Regions from separate parts of the Labrenzia sp. PO1 genome, predicted to be linked through region 1. Evidence: predicted binding sites of a transcription regulator. Region 1 holds the regulator's gene; each other region holds the start of a gene.
What was found. The regulator PhoB, encoded in region 1, activates phosphate uptake and scavenging genes when phosphate is short. The targets are predictions, from matches to a motif close to TGTCATNNANCTGTCAT.

Region 1 (7,536 bases):
TTTCCGATCCGGGCTTTTTGAATTTCACGACAGTCCGGCTTACTGGCCGGGCTTGCCGTCGAATTCGTAGCTGGTGCTGCAGAACTCGCAGGTGACGATGATCTTGCCGTCGACAGTCATGTGGTCGACGTCGTCGTCGCTGAACCCGGCGAGAACATTCTCGATCTTCTCGCGAGAGCAGCTGCACTTGTCGACCAGCGGCTGCGGCTCGAAAAGGCGGACGCCGCGTTCGTGAAACAGCCGGAAGAGCAGCATTTCCACGCTGACTTCAGGATCAGTCAATTCGACATCCTTGACCGTTTCGACCAGTACCTTGGCTTCCACCCAGGCATCGTCCTCGTCAATCTCGTGCGGGCTCGTGCCTTCCGGGGCATTGCCCGGATCGATGTCAGCCTGGCGCATGCGTTCCGGCGCTTCGGGCAGGAACTGGATCAGGATCCCGCCGGCTGTCCAGGTTTTCACGTGACCCTCGCCTTCCTGGCGGGTGAACAGTTCACCAACACCAAGACGAACTTCTGTCGGGATCTGCTCGGATCGCTCGAAGTACCGGCGTGCGACTTCTTCCAGCGACACACCATCCAGCTCCACCAGTCCCTGGTAGCGCTGCATGTGCATTCCCTGGTCGATGGTCATCGCCAGATGTCCGTGCCCGAGAAGGGCCTCCTGCGTCGCCTTGCCGTCAGCCATCAGCGCTGCGACTTCAGCAGCATCGAAGGTTGCGCAGGCGCGGATTGCGTCGGGTGACTTGAAGTCAACGACCAGCATGGACACCGGCCCCTTCGTCTGCGTCTGCAGCGTGAAGCGACCGTCGAATTTCAGCGACGTGCCCAAGAGGCTCGTCAGGACGATCGCTTCCGCCAGCAGGCGCGAAACCGGTTCCGGATAGGCATGCCGGTCCAGAATTTTTTCCAGGACAGGACCAAGCGCGACCGCACGGCCGCGCACATCGAGCCCTTCCACGGCAAAGGGCCGGACAGCGTCCAGCCCTGCAGGCGTAATGCCCAGTTCATCAAGATTAAGTGCCACTTGGCTTGCCTTATGCTGCGCCGAAGCACCAGGCCAGAATGCCCTTTTGGGCATGGAGCCGGTTTTCGGCTTCGTCAAACACAACGGAGTTGGGACCGTCCATGACGTCCGAGGTGACTTCCTCACCCCGGTGGGCCGGCAGGCAATGCATGAACAGGGCGTCCTGGTTTGCCTCAGCCATCAGGCGTTTGTTGACCTGATAGGCGCTGAGGAGGTTGTGACGCGATTCCGCATCGTCATCCCCCATGGACACCCAGCAGTCGGTCACGACACAGTCGGTCCCCTTGACTGCCTCATATGGGTCCGTCGTGACCTGAATGGAACCACCCTTGGCACGAGCAGTTTCAATCAGGTCCATCGGCGGCGCCAGTTCACCCGGCGTCGCGATGCGCAATTCGAAATCGAAGCGCGGCGCGGCATGAATCCAGGAGGCCAGCACGTTGTTGCTGTCACCGGTCCAGGCAACGCTCTTGCCCTTGATCGAACCGCGATGCTCTTCAAAGGTCAACAGATCCGCCATGATCTGACAGGGATGCGAGAGCTTGGTCAGGCCGTTGATCACCGGCACTGTCGCATTTTCGGCAAGTTCACGCAGGTCGTTGTGATCGAGGATGCGGATCATGATCGCGTCGACGAAGCGCGACAGAACCTGCGCCGTATCGGCTATTGTCTCTCCGCGGCCGAGCTGCATTTCCGCACCGGTCAGCATCAAGGTCTCGCCGCCAAGCTCGCGCATGCCGACATCGAAGGAAATGCGCGTACGGGTCGACGGTTGCTCGAAGATCATGGCCAGCACCTTGCCGGCCAGAGGGCCCTGGCCGCGATGCACGCCGTTACGGCTCGACTTGATCTTCCGGCTGGTGTCCAGGATGGCGCGCAGTTCGTCGCCTTCGAAGTCCGTCAGATCCAGAAAGTTCCGGTAGGTTCCGTTTGCGGTCATCAGGCCGCTCCTTCCGCCAATTTCGCTTCCATGGCGACAGCAGCCTGTTCCAGGCGCTCGACAGCAATGGAAATTTCCTCTTCGCTCATGGTCAGCGGCGGCATGATGCGCACCACGTTATCGCCGGCAGGAACTGCCAGCAGACCGGCTTCACGGGCTGCAAGCACATAATCTGCTACCGGCACCACGCATTTCAGACCGAGCATCAGGCCGTTGCCGCGCACTTCGGCCAGAACGTCCGGATGGCCGTCCACCAGTCCGGCCAGCTTCTGCTTGAAGCTGAGCCCCTTCTGACGGACACCTTCCAGGAACCCGTCTTCCAGAACGACGTCCAGAACGGCATTGCCGACTGCCATGGCCAGCGGATTGCCGCCAAAGGTGGTGCCGTGTGTCCCGGGGGACAGCGCCGCAGCGGTTTCTGCCGTTGCAAGACATGCGCCCATCGGGAACCCGCCACCGATACCCTTGGCGATTGCCATCAGGTCCGGTTCCACGCCCGTCCACTGGTGAGCGAACAGCTTGCCGGTCCGTCCGACACCGGTCTGGATCTCGTCGAAGATCAGCAGAATGCCGTTGTCATCACAGATCTTGCGCAGCGCACGCAGGAAATCGGCCGGAATTTCGCGGATACCGCCCTCGCCCTGCACGGGCTCGATCGCGATCGCGGCCGTTTGCGGACCGATGGCATCTTTCAGCGCATCAAGATCTCCTGCCGGCACCTGGTCGAAACCGGGAGCCTTCGGGCCAAAGCCTTCAAGATATTTCGCCTGGCCGCCAGCCGCGATGGTCGCGATGGTCCGGCCATGGAAAGCGCCTTCGAAGGTCACGATGTGGAACCGCTCGGGGTTGCCGTTGTCATAATGATAACGGCGCGCGCATTTGATGGCAGCTTCCATCGCTTCCGCACCGGAATTCACGAACAGCACCTTGTCGGCAAAGGTTTCCGCGCACAGGCGCTGCGCCAGCCGTTCGCCATCCGGGATCTGGTGCAGGTTGGAGGTATGCCACAGCTTGGCTGCCTGATCCTGCAATGCCTTGACCAGATGCGGATGGGCATGACCGAGTGCGTTGACCGCGATGCCGGAACCGCAATCGAGGAATCGTCGGCCATCGGTGGTAACCAGCCAGACGCCTTCCCCATGATCGAAAGACAGGTTCGATCTTGCGTAATTTCCGAATAGTGCAGTCGCGGACATAACCTCGTTTGTCTCCTTTAAACGCCCCTGCTGTCCCCTGCGTCGCCCCGACGCCGGGCCGTCACCTTGAAAAGATGCCGAAGGGCCAAAACGCAACGTGCCGCCCCGATGAGGCGGCACGCAGCGGCTTTCTTATACACTGCCGGTACCATGCACTGTCAATGGAAATGGCGCACAAGACATTTCATGTGCCGCGGAGGGCGGATTTCATAAAATTCTCAATGACCTCGCCATAATTGGGGAAAAGTCGTTTCATCCCCAACTGGTTTGGGTCGAGTGGTTGCCTGACAAATTAACGTTATTGTAACCTCTCAGCAATCAGACACGAGATCTCGTGAGGCAAATCACCAAGAGGCACTAGATCTGCCAGCATTAAGCGTGCTTGCGCATGCTTAACACGGGGTTAATGGCCGCAGGACGGTCAAACTAAAGGGTGCGGCAATGAGTTGGACAAACGAACGAGTTGAGCTTCTCAAAAAGCTTTGGGGCGACGGCTTGAGCGCAAGCCAGATCGCAGGCGAACTGGGTGGTGTTACCCGTAACGCCGTGATCGGCAAGGTGCACCGCCTTGGCCTGTCCGGCCGCGCCAAGTCCACCTCTTCAAGCGCCAAGCCGCGCCGGCCGCGCACCGCAGCTCCTGCAACGGGTGCAGCGCCGAAGAAACCGACGACGTCACATCCGCAGTCGATCGGCGCAACGGCCCTGAAAGCAGACATCTCGCCTGCACCAGTGGTGGCTGCCAAGCCGCGCGTAGAGCCGATTGCAGAGCTCGTTCCGATCTCGCAGCGGGCTACCATCCTGACGCTGACCGAGCGGACCTGCAAATGGCCGATTGGCGACCCGGCGACCGACGACTTCTACTTCTGCGGCCGCCAGTCCGATGCCGGCGTCCCCTACTGCGCTCATCACTGCAAGATCGCGTATCAGCCGGTCGCCGACCGCCGCCGCGATCGCAAGACGATGGCTCAGGCAGGCTGATAGCCTCGCACCTAACCAATTCATGAGAAAGCCCGCCATCTGGCGGGCTTTTTTTTGTTTGGGCCTTCCATTGACCAGATGCCCGACCCCGACCAGTGACCTCCCACGGCTTGTTCTTGGCACCGCTCCATGCCGTTTCCGTTCCATCAAAACAAACCTTGTTTGACCACTCCGCCACGACAGGGACCGCAGGATCAGCCCCGACACCGACACAACTGATGGGGTTGTCGCAGAAGAGAACCTTGCTCCGCGAAAGGCACATAACCGCTGAGAAACAAAAAGCCCGCTAGAAAGCGGGCTCCTTAATTCCATTCTGCAAGTTGCCCTCAGGCAGTGGCAGAGGTGAACTGGTCATTGAAGGCGTATCCGGCACCACGGACGGTACGGATAGGATCCTTTGCCTTGCCCTTGTTCAGAGCCTTGCGCAAGCGACCGACGTGAACATCGACAGTGCGTTCGTCCACGTAGACATCGTGACCCCAGACCCCATCCAGCAGTTGTTCGCGGGAGAAGACACGGCCAGGCGATGTCATCAGGAATTCCAGCAGGCGGAATTCCGTCGGCCCCAGGTGTATTTCCTTGGTGTTGCGGCGAACGCGGTGCGTTTCACGATCCAGTTCGATATCGCCGGACCGCAACATGCTGGACACCACTTCCGGGCTTGCCCGGCGCAGGATGGCGCGCACGCGGGCCATCAATTCCGGTACCGAGAAGGGCTTGACCACGTAGTCGTCGGCACCGGTCGACAGGCCGCGGATGCGCTCTGCTTCCTCACCGCGTGCCGTCAGCATGATGACCGGCAGGCGCTCGGTGTCCTCGCGCGCCCGCAGGCGGCGGCACAGTTCAATTCCGGACAGGCCCGGCAGCATCCAGTCGAGCAGCAACAGATCCGGCAGGCTTTCCCGCAGGCGGATTTCCGCCTCGTCACCCCGGACACAGGACTCGACCGAGTACCCTTCCGCTTCCAAATTGTATCTCAATAGAAGGCTGAGCGGTTCTTCGTCTTCAACGATGAGCACCTTCGGCATACATCTCGCTCCAATTACCGCAACCGGCGCCGAAGCGCCGGCCGTTAAGATCTTCTGCAAATCCGACGATTACCGGCGGGTCAGACCGCGCCTGTTTCGTCGACCTTTGCCCGGTCTTCCGGCAAACGCTCGCCAGTGACCATGTAGTAGACGTTCTCGGCGATATTCGTCGCGTGATCGCCGATGCGCTCGATGTTCTTTGCGCAGAACAAGAGATGGACGCACTGGGTAATGACCCGCGGGTCTTCCATCATGTAGGTCAAGAGTTCGCGAAAGATCGACGTGTAGATCGCGTCGACTTCGGCGTCGGCTTCCTGAACCCGGCGGGCGGCTTCCGCATCCTTGCGGGCGTAGGCATCCAGCACCTGCTTGAGCTGCGAAAGAGCGAGTTCCGTCATGTGCTCCACACCGATCGCGAGCTTCTTGGACTGCAAGTCGCTGTCGATGGCGATGACGCGCTTGGCAACGTTCTTGGCAAGATCGCCAACACGCTCCAGGTCATTGGCAATGCGCGTTGCGGCGGTGATTTCACGCAGGTCCTGCCCCATCGGCTGACGACGGACGATCAGCTCGATCAGCTTCACTTCAAGTTCGTTGTAAAGGCTGTCCAGACGGACATCGCCCTTGATCGTCGCCTTGGCAAGCTCCAGATCCTGCGACACCAGCGCGGACACCGCATCGGCGAAAGCCTTTTCGGCAATACCACCCATTTCGGCAACCTTGCCGGCCATGGCCGTCAGTTCGTCATCGTAAGCCGAGACTGTATGTTCAGACATCCTGTGTCCCCTTCAGAAACCTAAAAAATGCTTAGCCGAAGCGGCCCGTAATATAGTCCTGCGTACGCTTGTCCTTCGGATTGGTAAAGATGTCCTCCGTCAGACCTTCCTCCACCAGAACACCCAGATGGAAGAACGCGGTACGCTGAGACACACGGGCAGCCTGCTGCATCGAGTGGGTCACGATCACGATGGTGAAGTTTTCCCGCAGTTCGTCGATCAGCTCTTCCACCTTCGCGGTCGCGATGGGGTCAAGCGCCGAGCACGGTTCGTCCATCAGGATCACTTCCGGGCTGACGGCAATCGCACGGGCAATGCACAGACGCTGTTGCTGACCGCCCGACATGCCGGTGCCCGGCTCGTCCAGACGGTTCTTGACTTCTTCCCAAAGCCCGGCCTTCTGCAGGCTGGAGGCAACGATTTCATCAAGCTCGGACTTGTTGCGGGCCAGACCATGGATCCGCGGACCGTACGCAATGTTGTCGTAGATCGATTTGGGAAACGGGTTCGGCTTCTGGAAAACCATGCCGACCTTGGCGCGCAGCTGTACGGGATCGACCTTGGGATCGTAGATGTCCTCACCGTCGATCTTGATCGACCCTTCCACACGGCAGATGTCGATGGTGTCGTTCATGCGGTTGATCGTCCGCAGGAACGTCGACTTGCCACACCCGGACGGACCGATGAAGGCAGTCACGGACCGCGGCTGAATCTCGATGTCCACGTCCTTGATGGCGTGGGTATCGCCATAATAGACCTGCACCTTGTTCGCGGAAATTTTGCTGTCGGTCATGGTTTTCGCCTGTTCAAAATTCGGCATCTCGTTCATCGGAGCAATCCTTACCAGCGGCGTTCAAACCTGCGGCGCAGGATGATAGCGATAATGTTCATGGTCATGAGGAAGACCAGCAGCACGATGATCCCGCCCCAAGCGCGTTCATAGAAAGCCGGGTCGGCGCGTTTCGCCCACTCGTAGATCTGGGCCGGCATGGCCGAGTTCGGAGAGAAGAAACCGGCAGCCACACCGTCCGGGAAATTGGAGGCGATGAAACCGACCATCCCGATCAGCAGCAGCGGAGCGGTTTCCCCAAGCGCCTGTGCCAGACCGATGATCGTGCCGGTTAGAATGCCAGGCATTGCCAGCGGCAGGACATGGTGGAAGATCGACTGCATCTTGGAGGCGCCAATGCCAAGGGCCGCATCGCGGATGCTCGGCGGAACGGCCTTCAAGGAGGCGCGGGTGGATATGATGATCGTGGGCAGTGTCATCAACGTCAGTACCAGACCACCCACCAGTGGTGCGGATTGCGGCAGATGCATGAACTGGATGAACACCGCCAGACCGAGAATACCGAACACGATGGACGGAACGGCGGCCAGGTTGGAGATATTCACCTCGATCAGATCGGTGAACTTGTTCTGCGGAGCGAACTCTTCCAGGTAGATGGAAGCGGCCACGCCGATCGGCAGCGACAGGAACAGCACCACCAGCATCATGAACAGCGACCCGATCATGGACGCCCCGATGCCGGCCTGCTCCGGACGGCTGTCGGAAGCATCGGTCCCGGTGATGAAGGCCCAGTTGAAGCGCT
Region 2 (7,536 bases), on a different contig from region 1:
TTGCCCGCCTTGGCATAAATCGTCAGCTATCTTTGATCCGGATTGGGCGATTCCGCGCCTGATGCCGAATCGTATGACCGCGATCCAAATCGCGCCAAAACGGCGCGTGGTTACTGTTGTTGGTGTGTCGACAGACAAAAAAGAACCCGCGGCAACAGCCGCGGGTCTGGTGTTTTCAGCTGAAGCCGCATTCAGCCGAGGTTCAATTCCTTGAAGAAGTCGTTGCCCTTGTCATCAATGACGATAAAGGCCGGGAAATCCTCGACTTCGATTCTCCAGACGGCTTCCATGCCCAGTTCCTCGAACTCGACCACTTCCACCTTCTTGATACAATCCTGCGCAAGGCGAGCGGCCGGACCGCCGATGGAGCCGAGATAAAACCCGCCATGAGCCTGGCAGGCGCGGCGCACCTGAGCGGAACGGTTGCCTTTGGCCAGCATGACCATGGAACCGCCAGCTGCCTGGAACTGATCGACGTAAGCGTCCATGCGTCCTGCAGTTGTCGGACCGAACGAACCTGAAGGCATTCCCTCCGGTGTCTTGGCCGGGCCAGCGTAATAGATCGGATGGTTCTTGAAATAGTCGGGCAGGGGCTCACCGCTTTCCAGCCGGTCGCGCAGCTTGGAATGGGCAAGGTCGCGGGCAACGATCAGCGGTCCGGAAAGCGACAACCGGGTCTTGATCGGGTGTTTGGAAAGTTCGCCCAGGATTTCGGACATCGGCCGGGTCAGGTCGACTTTCACCACATTGTCGGACAGGTGGTCGTCGGTGACCTCCGGCAGGTATTTTTCCGGGTGCATCTCGAGCTGTTCCAGGAAAATCCCGTCTTTCGTGATCTTGCCGACGGCCTGCCGGTCCGCAGAGCAGGACACGGCGAGGCCGATTGGCAAGGACGCGCCGTGACGCGGCAGGCGGATGACACGCACATCGTGGCAGAAATACTTGCCGCCGAACTGGGCACCGACGCCGGTTGCCTGGGTCAGTTTGTGGATCTCGGCTTCCAGCTCAAGGTCACGGAAGGCATGTCCGAGTTCCGACCCTTGTGTCGGCAGGCCGTCAAGATATCGGGCCGAAGCCAGTTTTGCTGTCTTGAGGTTCATTTCCGCAGACGTGCCGCCGATGACGATCGCAAGGTGATAGGGCGGGCAGGCAGCAGTACCGAGCGTGAGGATCTTTTCCTTGAGAAATTCCACCAGCCGGTCATGGGTCAGCAGGGATGGTGTGCCCTGGAACAGGAAGGTCTTGTTGGCCGAACCGCCACCCTTGGCCATGAACAGGAACTTGTAGGCATCTTCACCTTCGGCATAGAGCTCGATCTGTGCCGGCATGTTGTTGCTCGTGTTCTTTTCCTCGAACATGGAAATCGGCGCAAGCTGGGAATACCGCAGGTTCTTTTTGAAATAGGCATCCCGGGAACCTTCGCCGAGTGCCGCTTCGTCCGACCCGTCGGTCCAGACCCGACGACCCTTCTTGCCCATGATGATTGCGGTGCCCGTGTCCTGGCACATTGGCAGAACACCGTGGGAGGCGATGTTCGCGTTTTTCAGGAGATCAAACGCAACGAATTTGTCGTTCTCGGTCGCTTCCGGATCTTCCAGGATCTTCTTCAGCTGTTCCAGGTGGCCTGGACGCAGGAAATGGTTGATGTCCTTGAAGGCCTCTTCGGCAAGAAGGCGTAGACCTTCAGCTTCGACAACCAGTACCTCTTCGCCGTTGAACTCGGCTGTCTTGACGTGGTCCGACGTCAATTTCCGATACGGGGTCTTGTCTTCTCCCTGAGGGAAAAGGGCGCTGTGCTGATAAGCTGGAGGTGTGAGCGGAGCGTTCATAGGAGGCTTTCCTGATCTGGCTGCTTCCCGTCACATCGGGAAGCGCTGGAACGTTGAGTGCTGTTCTCATACGGCAAAAAGGCTGCGGACGCCAAGTGCCGCAGCCTGATCAAATGGTCGGAGCCGGAAGTCTTGTTTGCCGAACGCGATGTCAGCGGATCGCCGTAAGATCCAGGGTAACGGTGACGATATCTCCGACCGTATCGGTGCCGACGCCGCTGCCAAGCTGATAGTCGAGCCTGTTGACGATGGCCGTCCCCTTAGCTGTGGCGGTGTCGCCCGCGATGTCCAGGGTGAAATCCATCTCGACCGGCTGGGAAATTCCCTTGATGGAGAGCGTGCCCTGTGCCCGGTAGCTGTTGCCTTCGACAAGCTCGACGGTGTCGGACGTGAATTCGGCCGTCGGGAAGTCCCCGGCGTTGAACCAGTCCTTGCCAGGCAGGGTGCCGTCGAACTGGGCGTTGCCGGTGGTGGCGCTCATGGGTTTGATTTCAGCGCTGATCTTGGCGGTTTCAGGGGCCGCAGGATCAAAATCGATGTCTGCTTCCCACGACGCGAAGACGCCAGTCAGCGTGCCGCCGCCCTGTTTGACTTCAAAGCCGAGCTTGCTCTTGTCCGGTTCGACTTTCCAGGTGTCGGCAAACGCCGGTGCGGTGAAGGTCGTCGCCGACAGGACTGCAACGGCATATGTAAAATGCTTCAATGTCATCTGCGGATTTCCAGTTCGTGTTGTCAGCTATCGGCCTTGGCGGGTGCGGTTGAAATCATGCGTTTCAACGTGGCGTCGCGGGCGATGAAGTGGTGTTTCAGCGCAGCTGCGACATGGACGGCAATCAGCGCAATCAGCAGATAGGCGCCGTATTCATGCAGCAGCTTGAAGAAGGTTTCCGCCTGTTCCTGCGAACCAAGCACACCTGGAACCGGCAGATGCGGCACTGGCCAGGTGTTGAACAGGATGGTCGGAATGCCCCACGGCGAGGCCGACACCATGAACCAGCCGGTCAGTGGCAGTGCAAACAGAAGCGCGTACAGGCCGACATGTCCCAGATGCGCCCCGGCCTTTTCCAGCGGGTGCATGTTGTCAGGCAGTTTCGGCGAAGGGTTGAGAAGGCGCCAGACAAGACGGAGCACGGCAAGCGTCAGCACCACAAAGCCGATCGACTTGTGCAACTGATAGAGTTCAAAGGTTGCCTGTTCAGTCGGGGGAAGCTGGTGCATGTAGAGGCCGAGGCCAAGCATGCCGATGATCAAGACTGCCATCGTCCAATGGAACGCGATGGCGATTCTTCCATACCCGGTTGAAGTGTTGCGCAGCATGGCGGCTCCTGGAAAACGGAGGCCGGTCTGTCCGGCCTCCGAGGGTGTTCACTTAGTTGGTCGCGTCGGACTTGAGCGCTTCGGAATGGAAGGTCACGGTAATGTCGTCACCTACATAGGGAACATACATGTCCATTCCATAGTCGGAACGCTTCAGAACTGTGGAAACGGCAAAACCGGCAGCTTCCTTCTTTGCCATCGGGTGCTCACCAAGTGCAGTGACATCAACGGTCAGGGTCACCGGCTTGGTGATGTCCTTGATGGTCAGGTCACCGGTCACTTCCAGCTGGTTGTCGCCGGTCTTTTCGACCTTGGTGCTCTTGAAGGTCGCCTTCGGGAATTTTTCAGCGTCAAAGAAGTCCGCGCTCAGGAAGTGCGCGTTGCGCTCTGCCCAGAACGTGTCGAGGCTGCCGACGTCGATCGTGAATTCGATGGAGGAATTGGCAGGCGTGTCCTTGTCGATCAGCAGCGTGCCTTCCCATTCGCCGAAACGGCCTTCGGTCGTGGAGTAGCCAAGGTGGTTATAGGAGAAAGCCAGGTTGGCGTGGGACTTGTCGAAGTCGTAGGCCACAGGTTCGGCAAGGGCGGTGCCTGCGACGAGGGAAAGGGCAAGCGCAGAAGCTGCGAGACGGATCATGATCAAACCTCATAGATGTTACCAGAAGCGTTCGCTCATGAACGCTGCAGACTGGAACATAGGAAGAAAATTGTGCGGTGCAATTTGACTGACTGTTCGTAAATGCTGAACAATAATTCAGTTGATTTCTTCACCGTTAACTGTGTGGCTTTGGAAAGATTTTCAAGCGTCAGGGGGGATAGAAAGTCGACCCTGCGGTATTGGGTGAGAATCGCGATAGAGTTCCGAGACAGAAGTGAATTGTTCAGTCATTCAATTAAGGGTTGTCGCGGCCGGTAAGCACATGAAATTGCGAGGGAAGTTGCAGTGTCATCATTTCATCAAGAATTTCAGGCACCTGTTTCATCGACTTCCCTCTAGAGTGGCCGTTTGCCAGCCCTATCCAAGCTCCGGATATCACTCTGGAGACACAGGAGACCTAACCGTGAAACAAGCCGTCGTTGTGTGCCACCGCGGAGCCAGCCTTCAGGCTCCGGAAAACACGATTGCCTCGCTCGAGGGAGCAATTGCGCTTGGCGCCGAGGTTGTCGAGTTGGATGTTCGGCCGTCCAGGGATGGCATCCTCTACGTGATGCACGATGCAACCGTTGACCGGACGACGGATGGAAGTGGCCGAATTTCGGATATGACTTCCGACGAAATTGACCTTCTTGATGCAGGGAGCTGGTTCAAGGAGACCTTCAAGGGCGAGCGAGTTCCAAGGCTCGACGCGTTTCTGGATACCTGCAAGGGCCGTATTGGCACCTATGTTGAGATCAAGGAAGGCGACCCCGCGGAAATTCGCGACATGCTGGCAGTCCGCGGCATGCTGAGTGACGCCTGGACGTTTTCGTTCGATCAGGCAATCCGCGCTGAAGCTCGTGCGAAGGTACCGGACCTGCGGCGCATGGTTCTTTACGCTCACGTTGGTTCGGTCGAGCGCGCCGTTGCCCAGGGTGCGCATATCCTGGAATTCCATGAAGATGACCTGGAAGAGAACCTCATAAACGAGGCAAAGCAGGCCGGATTGATTACGCAGATGTTCTACGCCGGGTCTGAACGAGCCGTTTTCGAGAAAGCCGTGCGCTGCGGCGTCGAACAAATGAACATCGACCAGGTCGAAATTTTCAAGTCCGTGGAAAAAGAGCTTTTGGCAACAGTCTGACGCTCCAGCGTGATGCAAATTGCACTCCGACGGAAATCATTCACTGGCGTGGCCGGGAACTTACGGGTTCCTGGCCGATTTGTTTTGGATTGATTGAAAAAATATTTTGAGCCTCATACGCCATTTCGATCAGGGATCGCAGGTATCTATGATTGTGATTTTTCTCTAGTAATCCAAAAATACAATCTTAAATAGTTTTAATATTAAAATTTTATCTAATATGGGAAAAAGTTGGAAACGTTAGATGATAGAACAATTTTTACTAAAAGAATGAAATAAAAAGGTTTCCCATTATAATTCAAGTCTTGTTAACGGGGGCGGAATAGCTTGCCGAGCTTCTGAAGCCGGGTCAAGAGAAGGCTCCCATGTCCAACAAAATAAACGTCAATCGCTCAGGTCAGGCCAGTTGCATGGCAGCAAAAGCTGATGACGTTGGACAGTTCTGGGATCGCCGGATGCGGTTGGCAGCGTCGCTTCTGCTGGCTGCCCTTATGGCCTTCTGGTTTTCTCAACAGGCATTGTCGCAAGACGTGGAGACGGGTGGCACGCCGTGGCACTGGTCGGTCGAACGCGTCAGCGGCCGGGTCATGGTGCAAACGCGTACCGGCGAGACCTTTGCTGTCAAGCGTGGCATGACGGTGCGCAAGGGATGGAAGATCAAGACCGGCGGTGGGCGTGTAGTCATCAATCGGGGTGAAGAAACATTCGTTGTTTCTCCAAATTCTGTTGTGACGCTTGAGCCGAAGGGCGTCCTGATCAAGCGAATGGTCGTCTACCAGGACCGTGGTCAGGTAGATGTGGACGTAAAGCGCCGGTGGTATCGGCACTTCAAGGTGGAAACCCCTTTCCTTGCCGCCGTTGTCAAAGGAACTCAGTTCAGGGTTAAGGTCGGCAACAGGACTGCTTCGGTCAATGTGGGGCGGGGCGTTGTCGGTGTTCATGACTTTGCATCCGGAGATCGTGCCGACGTAGGCGCCGGTCAGGCGGCCGCAACCAACCCTTCGCGCCGCGTCGGTCTATCCGTCAGTGGGAAGAACAAGCCTGAAGTGCGTTCTGGCCCCAAACGGGCCCCTTCATTCGAAACGCGTGTAGTGAAAAACGTGCCAGCTACCAAAGCTGAAGCAAGAGCTGCCAATGGCGGCAACCGGGGCAATGCTGGAAATTCCCGCTCGGGGAACAACGGCAATGGCAACTCCGGTGGCAATGGCAACGGAAATTCCGGTGGCAACGGCAATGGCAATTCCGGTGGCAACGGCAATGGCAACTCCGGCAGCAACGGCAATGGCAATTCCGGCGGCAACGGCAATGGCAACTCCGGCAGCAACGGGAATGGCAATTCCGGCGGCAACGGCAATGGCAATTCCGGCGGCAACGGCAACGGCAATTCCGGTGGCAACGGCAACGGCAATTCCGGTGGCAACGGCAACGGCAATTCCGGTGGCAATGGCAACGGCAATTCCGGTGGCAACGGAAATGGCAAGGGTCGGTAACGCCACTCCGTCTGCGAAAAGGCATCGCCCGGGATGTTAAGTCTCGCTGCTGCTGAAGGCGTTCCAGGAATATGACGACAAGCAATCCGTATTGCCGGACGCAAGTCGTGGAGGTCGGGCTGGGTAACTCCGTATGTTACGGAAGATTACCTAGCTCCTTTCTGTTTTGAAGTAGTCGTTTATCGCAACTAGTGACGAGCATAGGCAATATTTTCCGCCTGTCTTCACGTTGGGTTAAACGCTGAAATGCTACACAGGATGTGTAGAGCTCAATAAACCTGTCCGTGGGTTCTGCGCACGGCATTGACATTCAGTCGTAACGTGTTGAAGAGCAAGATGAAAAAAGACGCTATGTATTCAGTTGAGCGGAAAGCAGGATCACTTCTGCGGGTCCTCTTGCTTGCAGCTCTGGTCCTGTTTCCTGCTGCTGCGAATGCTTCGGACTGGGTCGTCAAACGTGTGTCCGGCATCGTTTATTTCGTTGCGCCTGGCGTGGAAGCATTCCGTGTCAAAAATGGCATGGTGTTTGAAAAAGGCTACACCATCGGAACCAGGGCAGGTGCCCGCGCTCTCATAGGCAGAGGCGGCGAAACCATTGCCGTTGGGCCAAACACCACCTTTGCCATGTCATCATTCCGCAGCAATGGAACAAAGACCACACTGTTGCAGAGAAAGGGAACGATCGAGGTCGATGTAGAAAAACGGCAGCAGCCGCATTTCACCGTCGAAACCCCGTTCTTTGCCGCTGTGGTCAAAGGTACGCGATTTGAGGTCAATGTGCAGGGCAAGCAGGCACGCGTTTCCGTCGAACGTGGCGTCGTCGCTGTGGAAGATTTCGCCTCCGGCGACAGGGTGGACCTGACAGCCGGTCAGGCTGCAGCCAGTGCACCGTCGAACCGGGTTGGCCTGTCTGTAAGCGGTCGCACCAAACCGACCGTAAAATCTGGAGCCAAGCGCGCGCCTGCATTCGAAACGCCGGCCGTGAAAAACGTGCCATCAAATGCAGCAGAAGCGAAATCGGCGAACTCGAACGGGAATGCCGGCAAAGGCAACAACAATTCCGGCGGCAATGGCAACGGAAATTCCGGTGGCAACGGTAACGGCAATTCCGGCGGCAAT
Region 3 (7,536 bases), on a different contig from region 1:
GCTGGCCGAAGCCCAGGCAGGCACGCAGGAAACCGTTCGCGAGGAAACCGAGGCCACCAAGGTCAACTTCTTCACCATGGTGCGGGGAGACAACTGATGACCGCAGCACAACAGACCGCCGCCGCCCCGCTGGCCGCAGGATTTCAGGACCCGGTTCACGATGCGCAGGGCTGCTTTCGCGCGATCATGAATGCCATGGCCCGGCCGGGTACGCGGCAGGCGATTTCCGCCGGCAATCTGAAGCCGCCCGCACCGCTGACGCAGGTGGCCGCCGCCATTGCCCTGACCCTGTTCGACTACGACACGCCGATCTGGCTCGACAAGCCTCTGATGACGTCGGACGCCGTGAAGACCTTTCTGCGCTTCCACACCGGCTGCCCGATCGTCACCGAACCGGTGGAAGCGGCCTTTGCGCTGGTCAGCGCACCGGTGAGCATGATCCCGTTGGCAAGTTTCAACCAGGGATCGGCCGAATATCCGGACCGGTCGACAACGGTGATCCTGACCGGTCAGGACTTCGGGTCCCATCCGGCCGTCTCCTTTAGCGGCCCGGGCATCAAGGACACCGTTTCCTTTGGCACCGGTCCGGTTCCACCGGTGTTCTGGGACCAGGTGATCGCAAACAACCGCCAGTTTCCACGGGGTATCGATCTGGTTTTTGCCGGACAGGAAGCGCTGTCTGCCCTGCCCCGTTCCACCCGCATCCTCAAAGCGGAGGTCTGATCCATGTATGTAGCCGTAAAGGGTGGTGAAAAGGCCATCCGCAACGCCCACAAGCTCATGGCCAAGCGCCGCCGGGGCGACACCTCCGTTCCCTCGCTGACGCTGGAGCAGATCGCCCAGCAGCTGTCCCATGCTGTCGCCCGTGTCATGGGCGAAGGCTCGCTCTACGACGAGATGCTGGCCGCACTTGCCATCAAGCAGGCGCGCGGAGACCTGATCGAAGCCGCGTTTCTGATGCGTGCCTACCGCACGACCCTGCCACGGTTCGGCTACAGCCAGCCGATTGACACCGCGAAGATGCTGGTGGAACGGCGCGTTTCAGCCACCTACAAGGACCTGCCGGGTGGCCAGGTGCTGGGCCCGACCTTCGACTACAGCCACCGCCTTCTGGATTTCGCGTTGGCCGCCGAAGAGGACGGTCTCGAAAAGCCTGTCGAAACAGCTGCCGCTGAAGAAGGCAGCATGCCGCGCGTCACCGACCTGCTTGGCGACGAAGGCCTGATGGAGCCGGACCCGGTAACCGACGAGGACGCGCCCGTCGGCGACCTGACCCGCGAGCCCCTATCCTTCCCGGCCGACAGGGACCTGCGCCTGCAGAACCTTGCCCGTGGCGACGAAGGCTTCCTGCTGGCATTGGCCTATTCCACCCAGCGCGGCTATGGCCGCACACACCCCTTCGCCGGCGAAATCCGCTACGGCGAAGTGGAGGTGGAGTTCTTTGCAGAGGAACTCGGCTTTGCCGTGACGCTCGGCGCCATCAAGGTAACCGAGTGCCAGATGGTCAACCAGTTCAAGGGTTCGGCCAAGACCGCCCCGACCTTCACCCGGGGTTACGGCCTCGTGTTCGGGCAGGTGGAGAGAAAGGCCATGTCCATGGCCATGGTCGACCGTTCCATGCGCTGGCAGGAACTGGGCGAGGAACAGTCCGCCCCGGCTCAGGATGTCGAATTCGTCCTGTCCCATTCAGACAACATCCAGGCGACCGGTTTCGTCGAACACCTGAAGCTGCCGCATTACGTCGATTTCCAGGCCGAACTCGATCTGGTGCGCCGGATGCGCGGCGAATGGTTCGAAAAACGACGCCAGGAAGAAGAAGAGGGCAACACCGCCCAGGAGGCGGCGGAATGAGCAGCGGACTTAGTCATATGACGTTCATCGTCAGTGATCTCGACAGGATGACGAACCTGCTGACGACGGTACTTGGAGCCCGGGAAGTCTACTCCAGTGAAGAGGCCACCTTTTCCCTCTCCCAGGAAAAGTTCTTTCTGGTCGGTGACGTCTGGATCGCGATCATGCAGGGCGATGCCCTGAACGAACGCACCTACAATCACGTGGCTTTCAAGATCGAAGAGGAAGACTTCGACACGAAGCTGGCAGCCGTCGAGCGCCTTGGCCTGGAAGTCAAACCACCGCGCGCCCGCGTCGAAGGTGAAGGCAGGTCCATCTATTTCTACGACAACGACAATCACCTGTTCGAGCTGCACACCGGAACGCTGGACATGCGCCTCGACCACTATCGCCGGATACTCAGGGAACGGAGTGCTGCGCAATGAACGACACGGCTCAGATTTTCGAACAGGGCGAATACAACTTCGCCTATCTGGACGAGCAGACCAAGCGCATGATCCGCCGGGCAATCCTGAAGGGCATCGCGATACCGGGTTACCAGGTGCCTTTCGCCTCGCGCGAAATGCCGATGCCCTATGGCTGGGGCACCGGCGGGGTGCAGGTCACGGCGGCAATTCTGGGCAAGGACGATTGCCTGAAGATGATCGACCAGGGCTCCGACGACACCACCAATGCGGTTTCCCTGCGCGGTTTCTTTGAAAAGACCGCCGGCGTGCGCACCACCTACGAGACGTCGGAGGCAAGCGTCATCCAGACCCGCCACCGGATTCCGGAAAAGGCCCTGCGCGAAGACCAGATCATTGTCTTCCAGGTGCCGATTCCCGAGCCGCTGCGCTTCCTGGAGCCACGCGAAACCGAGACCCGGAAGATGCATGCGCTCGAGGATTACGGCCTCATGCATGTGAAGCTTTACGAGGACATCGCCAAGAACGGCCATATCGCCACTACCTACGCCTATCCGGTGAAGGTCAACGACCGCTACGTGATGGATCCGTCGCCGACGCCGAAGTTCGACAACCCGAAGATCGACCAGATGGCGGCGCTTCAGCTTTACGGTGCCGGGCGTGAGAAACGCATCTACGCCATTCCGCCCTACACCAAGGTGAAGAGCCTCGACTTCGAAGACTATCCTTTCGAGGTGCAGAAATTCGACAAGCCCTGCGGCCTGTGCGGCGCGGAGAATGTCTATCTCGACGAGGTGATCCTGGATGACAAGGGCGGGCGCATGTTCGTCTGCTCCGACAGCGACTATTGCGAGGAACGGCGCGCGGACGGCCACCTCGGCCCGATGGCGGCCGATCCGGCGGCACACCAGTTCGGTGCCACCCAGGCAGAGGAGACCGCCCGATGAACGCCTTTCCCTCCGCGGACCCGCTGCTGCAGGTTCATAACGTCACCCGCTATTATGGCGACCGCATCGGCTGCGCCGATGTCTCCTTCGATCTCTGGCCCGGTGAGGTGCTTGCCATCGTCGGCGAAAGCGGCTCCGGCAAGACCACATTGCTCAACTGCCTGTCGACACGGCTCGCGCCGACGGCGGGAGCCATCGAATACCGCATGCGCGACGGCACCATGCGCAACCTCTATCAGCTGACCGAGGCCGAGCGCCGCCTGCTGATGCGCACCGACTGGGGGTTCGTACACCAGAATGCTGCGGACGGGCTGCGCATGAACGTTTCCGCTGGTGCCAACGTCGGCGAAAGGCTGATGGCAGTTGGCGAGCGCCACTACGGCAACATCCGCTCCACCGCCGACGACTGGCTGGGCCGGGTGGAAATTGACAGCGACCGGATCGATGACGATCCGCGCTCGTTCTCCGGCGGCATGCGCCAGCGCCTGCAGATCGCCCGCAACCTCGTCACGAGACCAAGGCTGGTCTTCATGGACGAGCCGACAGGCGGTCTGGACGTTTCCGTGCAGGCACGTCTTCTCGACCTCTTGCGCCGACTGGTCGCCGATCTCGGACTTTCCGTGGTCATCGTCACCCACGACCTTGCGGTCGCCCGGCTGCTGTCGCACCGGATCATGGTGATGCGCCACGGCAACGTCATCGAAAGCGGCCTGACGGACCAGGTTCTCGACGATCCGCGCGAGCCCTATACCCAGCTGCTTGTTTCTTCCATTCTCCAGGTATGAGGACCGAAATGCCCGTACGCCTCTATCTCAACAACGTCGGCAAGTCCTTCACCATGCACCTGCAGGGCGGAACCGTCATTCCCGTGGTCGAGAAGGTCGAATTCTCGGTGAATTCCGGCGAATGTGTCGTCCTTGGCGGCCCCTCCGGTGCCGGCAAGAGTTCGATCCTCAAGATGATCTACGGCAACTACCGCTGTGACGAGGGTCAGATCCTGGTGACGGTTGGCGATGAAATCGTCAACATTGCCGGGGCCGAGCCGCGCAAGGTCCTGCGCCTGCGTGAAGACACGATCGGCTATGTCAGCCAGTTCCTGCGCACCATCCCGCGTGTTTCGGCCGAAGACGTCGTCGCCGAGCCGCTTATCGCCCAGGGCACCAGCGAGGAGGAGGGCGTCGACAAGGCCCGCTTCCTGCTGTCGCGGCTGAATGTGCCCGAGCGCCTGTGGACTCTGCCACCCGCCACGTTCTCCGGCGGCGAGCAGCAGCGCGTGAACATCGCAAGGGGGTTCATTGCCCATTATCCGATCCTGCTGCTGGACGAGCCAACCGCCTCTCTCGACGCTGCCAACCGGGCCGTGGTCGTCCGTCTGGTGGAAGAAAAGAAAATCCAGGGCGTTGCCATGGTGGGCATTCTTCACGACCAGGACGTCCGGGAGCAGATCGCCGACCGCATCATCGACGTGACCGGTTTCAGCGCGGAGGCAGCCGCCTGAGCCACGAGATGAGGAAAGGCTTGCAGACGGGCGGAAACTGTCACAGAAAAGTCACCGCCCGCCTTTAGGTCACTCCCTCAGAAAGTTGAAGGATGTGGCCCTGCCACATCCCGGCCAAACCACATTTCAAAATCGCGATTTTCTTCATGCGCTACGCCCTCTATTTCGCCGCCGATGCCGACGACCGCCTGATGCAGCTCGGAAATTCCTGGCTCGGGCGCGATCCCTTTTCCGGCACGGCACTACCGCAGCCGGAGCTGCCCGGCATGACATCGGCACGCTTCCAGGAGTTGACGACCGACCCCCGGCGCTATGGATTTCACGGGACGTTGAAAGCCCCGTTTTCTCTCCCAGCCGATCAGACCGAGGCAGCACTGCTGGACGCCTGCGCAGCCTTTGCGGCAGAAATCGCCCCTTATGAGATAGAAGCGCTCGGCGTGAACAGGCTCGGCCGCTTTCTGGCGCTGACCCCTGAGGCAGAAGAGCCGGCCCTGCGCGCCTTCGCCGGCCTGTGCGTGCGTCGCTTCGAGCCGTTCCGCGCACCACTGTCCGAGGCGGATCTCGAGCGCCGCCGCAAGAGCGGACTGTCGGAAAGGCATGACACCTATCTCGTCAGGTGGGGCTATCCCTATATCTTCGATGAATTCCGCTTCCACCTGACCCTTTCCAACAAACTGGAAGACAACAGCGACATGGAGCGGATGGCAAATGCCGCCCAGGACCACTTTGCGGATGTCATCGGCAAGAAGCGGCTGTGCCGCCACGTTGCGCTCTACACCGAAGCCGAACGCGGCGCGCCTTTCCAGGTCCATACCGTCTTTCAGCTGACCGGCAGCGTCGCTCCCGCCGACGCGCTCAGCCAGGCCGAGCGTCTTTCCCAAGAGGAATCTGCATGAGCAAGCATCCCAAAGTCTTCAAGAATGCCAGTCTGGTTCTCGCAGGCGAAGTGTTCGACGGTTCCCTAACGGTCGATGATGCCGGTCTGATTTCCGGCATCGGGTCACCGACCGAGGTCGACGGGCATGATTGCGAAGGCGACTACCTGCTGCCAGGCCTGGTCGAACTGCATACCGACCACCTGGAAACCCACTATGCGCCACGTCCCAAGGTACGCTGGAGCCCGGTTTCCGCCGTGCAGGCCCACGACGCCCAGATCGCATGTTCCGGCATCACCACCGTGTTCGATGCGCTGCGCGTCGGCATGGATGAAGACGCGGACCTTGGTTATTCGGATATGCGCGCGCTTGCGGATGCCATTGAAACCGGCCAGCGGGAAAACCGCCTGCGCGCAGACCATTTCATCCACCTGCGCTGCGAAGTGTCTGCACCCGACGTGCTCAGCGCCTTCAAGGTGTTCGAGGACGACGACAGCATCCGCCTGATCTCGCTGATGGACCACACCCCCGGCCAGCGCCAGTTCGTGTCGATGGATGCCTACAAGATCTACTATCAGGGCAAGAAGGGCTTCACCGACGCCCAGATGGACGACTTCATCCGCAAGCGCCAGGCGCGCGCCAGCAGTCTTGCCCCTGAAAACCGCAAGCATCTCTCGGCCATCGCCCAATCGCGCGGCATCGCCATCGCCAGCCACGACGACGCCACCACCGCCCATGTGGAAGAGGCGATTTCACTGCAGACGAAAATCGCCGAGTTTCCAACCACACTGGAAGCCGCCAAGGCTTCGCACGAAGCCGGTATGGCTGTTCTGATGGGGGCGCCGAACGTCGTGCGCGGTGGATCCCATTCCGGCAATATCTCGGCGAAGGCGCTTGCCGAAGCGGGCGTTCTGGATGTGCTCTCCTCGGACTATGTGCCGATTTCGCTGCTGCAGGCTGCGTTCCAGCTGGCTGCGGAGGTCGAGGCGATTGCCCTGCCACAGGCAGTCGCCATGGTCACGGCGACGCCCGCGAAGGCCATTGGCCTGCAAGACCGCGGCACCCTGGAACCCGGCCTCAGGGCCGATCTCATCCAAGTGAAAATGGTTGGTGACATCCCGATCGTGCGCGGTGTCTGGCGCGAGGGCAAACGGGTTGCCTGAGGCTGCGTCCGACATGACAGAAAAACTCGGCCCCGGCCGCATGGTGCTCGTGGTTGGGCCGAGCGGGGCCGGCAAGGACACATTGATGGCCGCGCTCAAGGCCCGTCTGGCGGGCCGGACGGACGTCAGCTTCGCCCGGAGAGCGATCACCCGGCAGGCCGATGTCGAGGCCGAGGATCACGACGCGCTTTCGCGCGCCGAATTCGATCAGCTGAGAGCTGCCGGAAAGGTTGCCCTGTGCTGGGAGGCCCACGGGCTCGGCTACGTCATCCCGCAAAGCTACGACCGGGCTATCGAAGCGGGCGCAACCGTGATTGCCAATGGCTCGCGCAAGGTGTTGAAGCACGCAGAGGACAAGTACCGAAACGCCAGCGTTCTGCTGATCACCGCGCCGGTCGAAGTCCTTGCCGAACGCCTCGCCGCACGTGGCCGCGAAAGCAGACAGGAAATAGAGGAACGGTTGCGCCGTGCCGACCTTGAACCGGAAAACGTCGCCAATCTGATCCGCATTGAAAACACCGGCACGGTGGAGGATGCGGTCGACAGGATGGTCGCCGCACTCGGCCTTTGACCTCAACCGTACCCGTCTCTAATCCGCAAACGCGCTCTGAACGGCCTGACTGAAAATCAGGGCCCTGGCATCCAGTGCGTCCTGATGATCACCGTCGAACGCGTGAACCATGGTGCGGAACTGTTTTGCTTCTTCGCCCAGTTCGGGCTCCCCGACCGCCCGGCGGAGATGGATCAGGGCGTGTTCGTGCCTGACCACAAGGTCTGCCAGATGGAGGGCGGAACCGA
Region 4 (7,536 bases), on a different contig from region 1:
ACCGGAAACGGCAAGGCCACGATTGGAGAACTGATCGAAATCCAGTCCCGCCGCCGGTCTGCGGCAACAGGCGGGGAATCCAGGATCGAAGTGGACGACGAGGTTCTGCGCTGCCTCACAGCAAACGGCTTTCAGCTGGAAGATATCCTGCCCGAAGGCAAGACCTTGCCGGTCCGCCGTACGGCCAACCTTCATACCGGCGGCACCATTCATGATGTGACTGGCGAAACCCATCACACCCTGATCGAAGCCGCGATCAAGGCAGCGCGCGCAATTGAAATTCCGGTGACAGGCATTGACTTGATGGTCAAAGACCCGCGACAACCGGAGTACCGCTTTATCGAGGCGAACGAGCGGCCGGGGCTCGCCAACCACGAACCTCAGCCAACCGCAGAACGCTTCGTGGACTTCCTGTTTCCCCTGTCGGTGCCTCAACCCGTCAGGACGACCTTGAACCGGGCCGGAACATGACCTTGCTGAATATCGATATTTCCTATTTGAACGATCGACTGAAGGAACTTCTGAAAATCCCCAGCCCGACGGGCTATACGGACGAAATTGTCCGTCACGTTTCCAAGGAACTGGAGGCGCTGGGGGTATTTTACGAAATCACCCGCCGTGGCGGTGTTCGGGCGAGAGTGTCCGGCAAGTCGCGCCGACCCGCGCGGGCCTTCGTATCGCATCTCGATACGCTTGGGGCTCAGGTAAAATCGCTGAAAGACAACGGCCGTCTGGAGCTGGTCTCTATTGGCCACTGGTCCGCCCGCTTTGCGGAAGGAGCCCGAACGACGATCTTTTCCGAAAGCGGCGCCTACACCGGCACCATATTGCCGCTGAAGGCTTCGGGGCACACCTACAACACCGGCGTGGATGAACTTCCGGTCGGCTGGCCCTATGTCGAACTTCGCGTAGACGCCTATTCCAAGTCGGTAGACGACCTGCACCGGCTTGGTATCGACGTCGGCGATTTTGTTTCCATAGACCCGGCGCCGGAGTTCCTGGAAAACGGCTTCATCGTTTCCCGCCACCTCGACAACAAGGCAGGTGTTGCGGTGATGCTGGCGGCGATCAAGGCGCTGGTGGAATCCGACATCGAACCGACGGTCGACGTGTTCTGGCTGTTCACGATTGCAGAGGAAACCGGCCATGGCGCCCAGTCCATCCTGACGCCAGACATCGCGTCGCTGGTTGCCATCGACAACGGCACCACTGCCCCAGGACAGAATTCGGACGAATTCGGCGTCACGATCGCCATGGCGGACCAGACCGGACCGTTCGACTATCATCTCACCCGCAAGATGGTCCAACTCTGCCGGGACAACGACATCAAGTTCCAGAAGGATGTCTTCCGCTTCTATCGCTCGGATGCGGCAACCGCCATCGAGGCGGGTGCGGACGTGCGCACGGCGCTGATCACATTTGGTGTTGATGCCAGCCACGGCTATGAGCGCATCCACATGCACGCGCTGCGCTCGCTCGCCGAACTGGCGACCGGCTATGCCCTCAGCCCGGTGGAAATCCAGCGGGACGCCCGCGAATTTGCGGACCTCAAGGGCTTTACCCGTCAGCCTACCGCCGATGCCGACCAGACACTCAATCCGGAGACGGACGAACCGCTGCCGGAACCGGCGGGCGAGTAACGCCCGCCGCCGAGACCGGCTCGTTCAGCGGTTGAGTTCCGCGATCATGTGCCAGTGCCACGACCCGGGCTTCGAGTGCACCTTGTCTTCCAGGTAGCTCAGCTCAAACCGGTCGAAAAGCGACACCAGTTCACCCGCATTGCAATAGAAATGCGGGTGATCCTTGTCGTCGTCCCCTTCACGAACCCACGTGTCCGCGGCAATTTCCGTCCCGATCCCGAAGTTCGCGTTGCGCTTTGACAGCATGGTTCCCTGGTAGATCCCGCCAGGTTTCAACACCCGGGCAATCTCCGAAATGGCTGTACGGACGATCGACGGATCACCGTGATAGATCACGTTGAAGGACAGAACATAGTCGAAACTGTCGTCCTCAAAGGGCAGCGACGTCATCGGCGCCAGATGCGTCGCGATGTGCATGCTTTCCAGTGCCGCGCTCTTTTTCAGCTCACCCAGCCCGGCTTCGGAAAGATCCATCGCGTGGGTCTCGAACCCGGCGCGGGCAAAGGAAAGCGCATGTCGGCCAACCCCGCAGCCCAGATCCAGGGCCTTCACCGGCCCCTGCTTCTGAAGTCTTTCGATCAGACCGGCAACGTCCGCCTCCGGACGCAGCCAATCCGCGCGGCCTTCTTCTGTCTGCCAGCGCTTGTCCCACGCGAGATGGGCGGTATCGGTTTTTTCCAGAGTGTGTGTGTCGCTCATTGAGACGATCCTTCCAGTATTCGGCTGCGGGCGATTGTGCCAAGCCGCTCAACACAAAGAACCAGCACGAAGATCATCAGGATGATGGTCATCGCGAGCTGGTAGTCGAAAAAGTCCATGGCCACCTTGAGTTCGATGCCGATACCCCCTGCCCCGACAAGACCAAGCACGACTGAGGACCGTGTCGCCTTTTCAAGCGCGAACAGCGAGGTGGTGATAAAGGAGGGCATCGCGGCAGGTACCACTGCAGAGAAGATCGTGTCGAAACGCCCTGCACCGGCCGCTGTCAGCGCCTCGGTTGGTCCTTTCTCCACATCCTCCATGGCTTCAGCGAAGAAGCGTCCGCAAAAACCGATGGTGTCGACGGCGATCGCAAGCGTGCCCGCGAATGGGCCAAGTCCGACCGAAATGACAAAGACCAATGCCCAAACCAGATCCGGCACTGTCCTGAAGAGGGCGACCAGCAAGCGGGCACAGGTATAGACAGCCCGGGACAACATCGACGGCCGCGTCAGGCCTTTCGCGGCCAGTATCGCCAACGGCAGGCTGAGGACGATGCCGATAAGTGTGCCCGCGAGCGCCATCTGAAACGTTTCCAGCAACGCCTTTGACAGTTGCGGCAACCTTTCCAGCGAAGGCGGCCAGGCCCTCGACAGGAAGTCGACCAGCGCCGGACCGCCAGAAACCAGCGCGGAAAACGACCAGCCTGCCCCCTGAAACGACCAGACTACGAAGGCCAGCAGCGCGACATAGACGACAAAATGAAATGCACCCGGGCGTTCGAACCGATCCGGCATGCGGGAGCGTTTCAATGTCAGGAGATCAGCCATAATGCTTCCCCAGATCCGCAACACTCAGGTTGCTGCTCTTCTCGTCCAGAACGACTTCCCCCTGCCGGATTGCAAGGACCCGATCGGAGTAGGCGAGCGCCTGCTGCACGTTGTGCGAGGTGAACAGGAGCGTGATCCCCTCCTCCCGGGTGAGTTGGCGGAAGAGGTCCATCACTTCCTGGCCGGCAACCGGATCAAGGCTGGCAACGGGTTCGTCCGCGACGATCATTCTGGGCTGCTGCATCAAGGCTCTGGCGATCGCAACCCGCTGGGACTGACCGCCCGAGAGCTGGTCTGCCCGTTTCAGTGCATGGTCCGCGAGCCCTACCCTTTCGAGGCAAGACATTGCCCGGTCTCGCAATGCCGTTTTGGCCAGAAACTGCGACCAGCCGCGCATGCCACCGGTGCGGCCAAGGTTGCCATGGATTACGTTGGTCAATGCCGAAACACGAGGCACCAGGTTGTGCTTTTGAAAGACAAAACCGACCTCGGTGCGAACCCGCCTGAGCTGGCGCTGTCGCGCAGTCGATATGTCTTCACCGAACAACACAATCGAACCGGCTTCCGGCTCGATCAGGCGCAGCGCACAGCGCAATGCGGTCGATTTTCCGGCGCCGTTTGAACCGATCAAGGCAACCGCTTCCTCACGGCCCACGGCAAAGGAAACTTCGCGCAGCACACTCCGGTCCTTGCCGAAAGTCTTGCAAAGGCCTTCGACCTTCAGGTCACACGGCGTCTCCGTCACGGGCTGTCGGGCTGGTACCGCCGGCGCAATTGCGCCGGCGGACTGGAGCAGAGGCTGCGCCATTATTCGCCGATGAACTTGTCGTATTGCGGGAAACCGGCGGTGGTGTACATGGACCGCACCAGGTCATAGGCACCATCTTCGATCGCCACCAGATCCATGCCCGAATACTTGTCGTTTTCCTCGTGCTGCAGGATCGCGGCGATGATCGATTTCTTGTTGTCGAGGATCGCCTGACGCAGGCTCTGCGCTGTCGCGGGATCGACATGGGCTCCGGCCATGATCATGTCGTTCGGCAGATCGCCGGAACGGGCGATTACCCGGAAAAAGCCGTTCGGGACGCTGTCATCCTTGTTGCGGGTGCCAATCCACGAATTGTGATTGATCCCGATGGCGGCAACATCACCCTTCTTCAAGGCTTCATGCGCAATGTTGCGCGAAGTATGCAGCTTCTCGATGTCCTTGACCGGATCGACGCCATAATCGGCCATCAGCTGCATCGGGCACAGCATGTTCGAGGTGGAACCGATATCACCGAAGGCCACCTTCTTGCCCTTGAGATCGGCCGGCCGCGTCAAACCGCTGTCGGCTCGTACGACGACGGCACAGAAGTAGTCCGGGCGGCCAAGACCGATAAGCGGACGGGCTTCGGTCAGTTTGTTGATCACTATGTACTCGGCAGGACCGGTTACGACAAAGTCGACGCGTTTGGCGCGCAAGGCTTCAGCCGCCGCGGTCCTGCTGGTAACCGGGAAAAACTCGAAGGTGTGGTCTGTTGCATTTTCAAGGGCGTTCTTGAACGGCCCCCATTCAACCTGCAGCCGCTCCAGGCCCTCAACATCGGTAACGGCCAGTTTGAACGTGTCGGCCAGGGAAGAAGACAGGGAAACGGCAAGAACGGCAGCCGCGAGTGCGGCGGATTTCAAAAAGCGCATGACAGGAACTCCTCAGACAGCCGAAACAAAGCCGGCAAGGCAACAGGAGCGTAACGACAAGCGCACCGCGGAACGTGACTGTATTATGTAAATTTTACGAAATTTACATCAGAGAAAGATGGATCTACGAAGCAGAAAATTTCTTTAACTTCGAACTTCCAGACAAATCTTGATCTTATTTGTTTTCCGGCAAATTTTCTCGATGCCTCTGTCGTAAAACTTCATAAAAGTATAATCGTATAGACATCTGTTCTCGGCACATGTCTGCTAGTTCGCTCTCCGTTTTTCGGAGGGCCCGATGCTGGTCATTGAGCAATTATCTAAAGTCTTTGGAGACCTGACCGCGGTGGACAGGGTCTCCCTCGCCATTCCCAAGGGTCAGATGGTCGGCGTGATCGGCCGGTCCGGTGCCGGCAAGTCCACGTTCCTGCGCATGATCAACCGGCTGGCCGACCCCAGCCGGGGGACGATCCTCAACGAGGGACAGAACATCACGGCCCTGAAGGGTCGCGATCTGCGGCTTTGGCGCGCGTCCTGCGCCATGATCTTTCAGCAGTTCAATCTCGTCGAGCGCATGGATGTGCTGACCAATGTCATGGTTGGCCGCATCGCCCACACTGGGTTCCTGCGCTCCATGACACGATCCTTCACTGACGAAGACCGCGCCCGCGCCATCGAAGCCCTGGACCGGCTGGACCTTGTGCCCCAGGGGCTGCAACGCGCGGGAACCCTTTCCGGCGGGCAGCAGCAGCGCGTCGCCATCGCCAAGGCGCTGGTGCAGAACCCGCGCATCATGCTGGCCGACGAACCGATTGCTTCACTTGATCCGGCCAACGCCAGCCGTGTGATGGACGCCTTGCGCGAAATCAACCGGACGGACGGTCTCACGGTGCTGGTCAATCTGCACACGCTCGACACCGCCCGTGCCTACTGCGATCGGATCATCGCAATGAAGGACGGGCGGGTTCAGTTCGACGGCACGCCGGACACCCTGACCAGTGAAAGGGTTCGGCAAATCTACGGATCCGACGATCTTTCCGGTGACATCAACGAAGCAGTCACCTCCACCTCCCTTTCGACAACCACTTCCCGGCCACCGATGAAGGCTGTCGGGGCCTGACCTTCGCGAAGCGGATCATCCGCTCTCGCTCTTGAAGCGGCCTTTGCCGCGCAAATCGCCGGATCTGCCGGCACCAAAGGAGACTTGAGATGAAGGCCATTTTTGCAGCAGCCGTTTCCGCTGCCGTTCTTGCAGCCTCCCCGGCCCTGGCGGACAGCTGGAAGGACCAGTACAAGACAGTCAAGTTCGGCATCCTTTCCGGTGAAAACGAAAAGGACCGGATTGCCCGTTACACGCCTTTCGAAAGGTACCTGGAGAACGAACTCGGCGTCGATGTCGAAATCTTCACCGCTGGATCCTATGACGGCGTGATCCAGGCCATGGCGGCCGACCAGATCGAATTCGCCTTCTTCGGTTCGTCTTCCTATGCCGCTGCCTACACCGAAACCAACGGCGGTGTCGTTCCGCTTGTCTCCCGCCTGCAGAAGGACGGTTCCACCGGTTATTTCTCGGTCGTCGCCGTGCGTTGCGACAGCGGCTACAAGACCCTTGACGACCTGAAGGGCAAGACACTGGCTTTTGCCGATCCGGACAGCACGTCTGGTTATGCCGTGCCTTACTTCAACCTCAGCAAACAGGGCTACGAGCCGAAAACCTATTTCGGTGCCATTCCCTTCTCCGGGGCCCATGAAACCGGTGTGCTTGGTGTCTACAACAAGCAGTATGACGCTGCCGCTACCTACATCACCAACGAGGAAGACGGCATTCCGCAGCGCATGGTCACCAAGGGCATGATCGAGAAAGACGCGATCTGCACCATCTGGAAATCACCGGAAATCACTTCCGGTCCGCTGGCTGCCCGCAGCAACCTGCCTAAGGGCCTGATCGATGCCATGCGCACCGCGGTCATGGAAATCCCGGAAAAGGATACGCTGGCATTCATCGAAATGACCGGCGGCGAAGACAGCACCCAGGAAGCGTGGATCGAGGTTGATCACGACCGTTACCAGTGGATCGTCGAAATGCGCGACTGGCTGAAGAAACAGCGCCGCGGCGGCTGACTTTTCAGAGCGAGGGAGGAAACCGGCTGATCCGGGTTTCTCCCGACGACCCGACCATCGTCATCCCGGGCGGCACTTCGCGTCTCCCGGGATGACGCCTGGAAAAACTTGTGGCGCAGAAAGCTGCGGCGTCAGCGCCTCCTGCCCAAAATTATTGGAACTAGAGGCATGACAGCGCTCTCCCCTGCCATTGACCGGTTCGAAATCGATTATGCTGCCACTCGCCGGTCAGCCCTACGGGTAAACCTCGTCTCGACTGCGGTCTTCGCACTCTGCTTCTTCGCAACGGCGTGGTTAGGCGGTTTCTTCGACATGACCGACGTCACCCTGCCCGATGGCGACCGTGTGTCCATGTGGAAGATCTGGGCAGGATTGCCGCGGCTTGGAGAGTATCTCTACAAGACCTTGCCAGAGCTTCACCGCGAGACACTCGGGGCGGATCTTGCCGGTTGGTTCTGGCGCTGGAAGGTCTGGCTCTGGCTGCTCCTGGAAACGATCCTGATTGCCTATATGGCAACATTGCTTGGCATCATCGGTGCGTTTCTCCTCAGTTTCCCGGCGTCACG

Region 2: the regulator PhoB is predicted to act here: its motif matches at 4,091-4,107, upstream of HCG46_RS18060 (glycerophosphodiester phosphodiesterase family protein).
Region 3: the regulator PhoB is predicted to act here: its motif matches at 4,739-4,755, upstream of HCG46_RS21795 (DUF1045 domain-containing protein).
Region 4: the regulator PhoB is predicted to act here: its motif matches at 5,069-5,085, upstream of phnC (phosphonate ABC transporter ATP-binding protein).

What each region holds. Positions count from the first base shown of each region.
Region 1 is NZ_JAAXCR010000002.1:436,349-443,884, forward strand. Features, by position in the region: gene HCG46_RS09915 (Hsp33 family molecular chaperone) at 40-1,026, opposite strand; gene argF (ornithine carbamoyltransferase) at 1,037-1,966, opposite strand; gene HCG46_RS09925 (aspartate aminotransferase family protein) at 1,966-3,162, opposite strand; gene HCG46_RS09930 (GcrA family cell cycle regulator) at 3,604-4,140, shown strand; gene phoB (phosphate regulon transcriptional regulator PhoB) at 4,467-5,168, opposite strand; gene phoU (phosphate signaling complex protein PhoU) at 5,249-5,944, opposite strand; gene pstB (phosphate ABC transporter ATP-binding protein PstB) at 5,976-6,737, opposite strand; gene pstA (phosphate ABC transporter permease PstA) at 6,785-7,536, opposite strand, start outside.
Region 2 is NZ_JAAXCR010000003.1:686,160-693,695, reverse strand. Features, by position in the region: gene HCG46_RS18080 (fumarate hydratase) at 192-1,829, opposite strand; gene HCG46_RS18075 (YceI family protein) at 1,981-2,538, opposite strand; gene HCG46_RS18070 (cytochrome b) at 2,562-3,146, opposite strand; gene HCG46_RS18065 (YceI family protein) at 3,199-3,783, opposite strand; gene HCG46_RS18060 (glycerophosphodiester phosphodiesterase family protein) at 4,208-4,927, shown strand; partial or broken gene HCG46_RS28695 (hypothetical protein) at 5,293-5,799, shown strand; gene HCG46_RS28690 (hypothetical protein) at 6,001-6,423, opposite strand; gene HCG46_RS18050 (FecR family protein) at 6,754-7,536, shown strand, end outside.
Region 3 is NZ_JAAXCR010000004.1:362,554-370,089, reverse strand. Features, by position in the region: gene phnG (phosphonate C-P lyase system protein PhnG) at 1-97, shown strand, start outside; gene phnH (phosphonate C-P lyase system protein PhnH) at 97-723, shown strand; gene HCG46_RS21820 (carbon-phosphorus lyase complex subunit PhnI) at 727-1,851, shown strand; gene fosX (FosX/FosE/FosI family fosfomycin resistance hydrolase) at 1,848-2,276, shown strand; gene HCG46_RS21810 (alpha-D-ribose 1-methylphosphonate 5-phosphate C-P-lyase PhnJ) at 2,273-3,202, shown strand; gene phnK (phosphonate C-P lyase system protein PhnK) at 3,199-3,987, shown strand; gene phnL (phosphonate C-P lyase system protein PhnL) at 3,996-4,700, shown strand; gene HCG46_RS21795 (DUF1045 domain-containing protein) at 4,847-5,596, shown strand; gene HCG46_RS21790 (alpha-D-ribose 1-methylphosphonate 5-triphosphate diphosphatase) at 5,593-6,738, shown strand; gene phnN (phosphonate metabolism protein/1,5-bisphosphokinase (PRPP-forming) PhnN) at 6,752-7,309, shown strand; gene HCG46_RS21780 (hypothetical protein) at 7,328-7,536, opposite strand, start outside.
Region 4 is NZ_JAAXCR010000001.1:46,642-54,177, forward strand. Features, by position in the region: gene ngg (N-acetylglutaminylglutamine synthetase) at 1-471, shown strand, start outside; gene HCG46_RS00240 (osmoprotectant NAGGN system M42 family peptidase) at 468-1,640, shown strand; gene HCG46_RS00245 (class I SAM-dependent methyltransferase) at 1,665-2,339, opposite strand; gene phnE (phosphonate ABC transporter, permease protein PhnE) at 2,336-3,169, opposite strand; gene phnC (phosphonate ABC transporter ATP-binding protein) at 3,162-3,914, opposite strand; gene HCG46_RS00260 (PhnD/SsuA/transferrin family substrate-binding protein) at 3,977-4,849, opposite strand; gene phnC (phosphonate ABC transporter ATP-binding protein) at 5,148-5,969, shown strand; gene phnD (phosphonate ABC transporter substrate-binding protein) at 6,059-6,970, shown strand; gene phnE (phosphonate ABC transporter, permease protein PhnE) at 7,139-7,536, shown strand, end outside.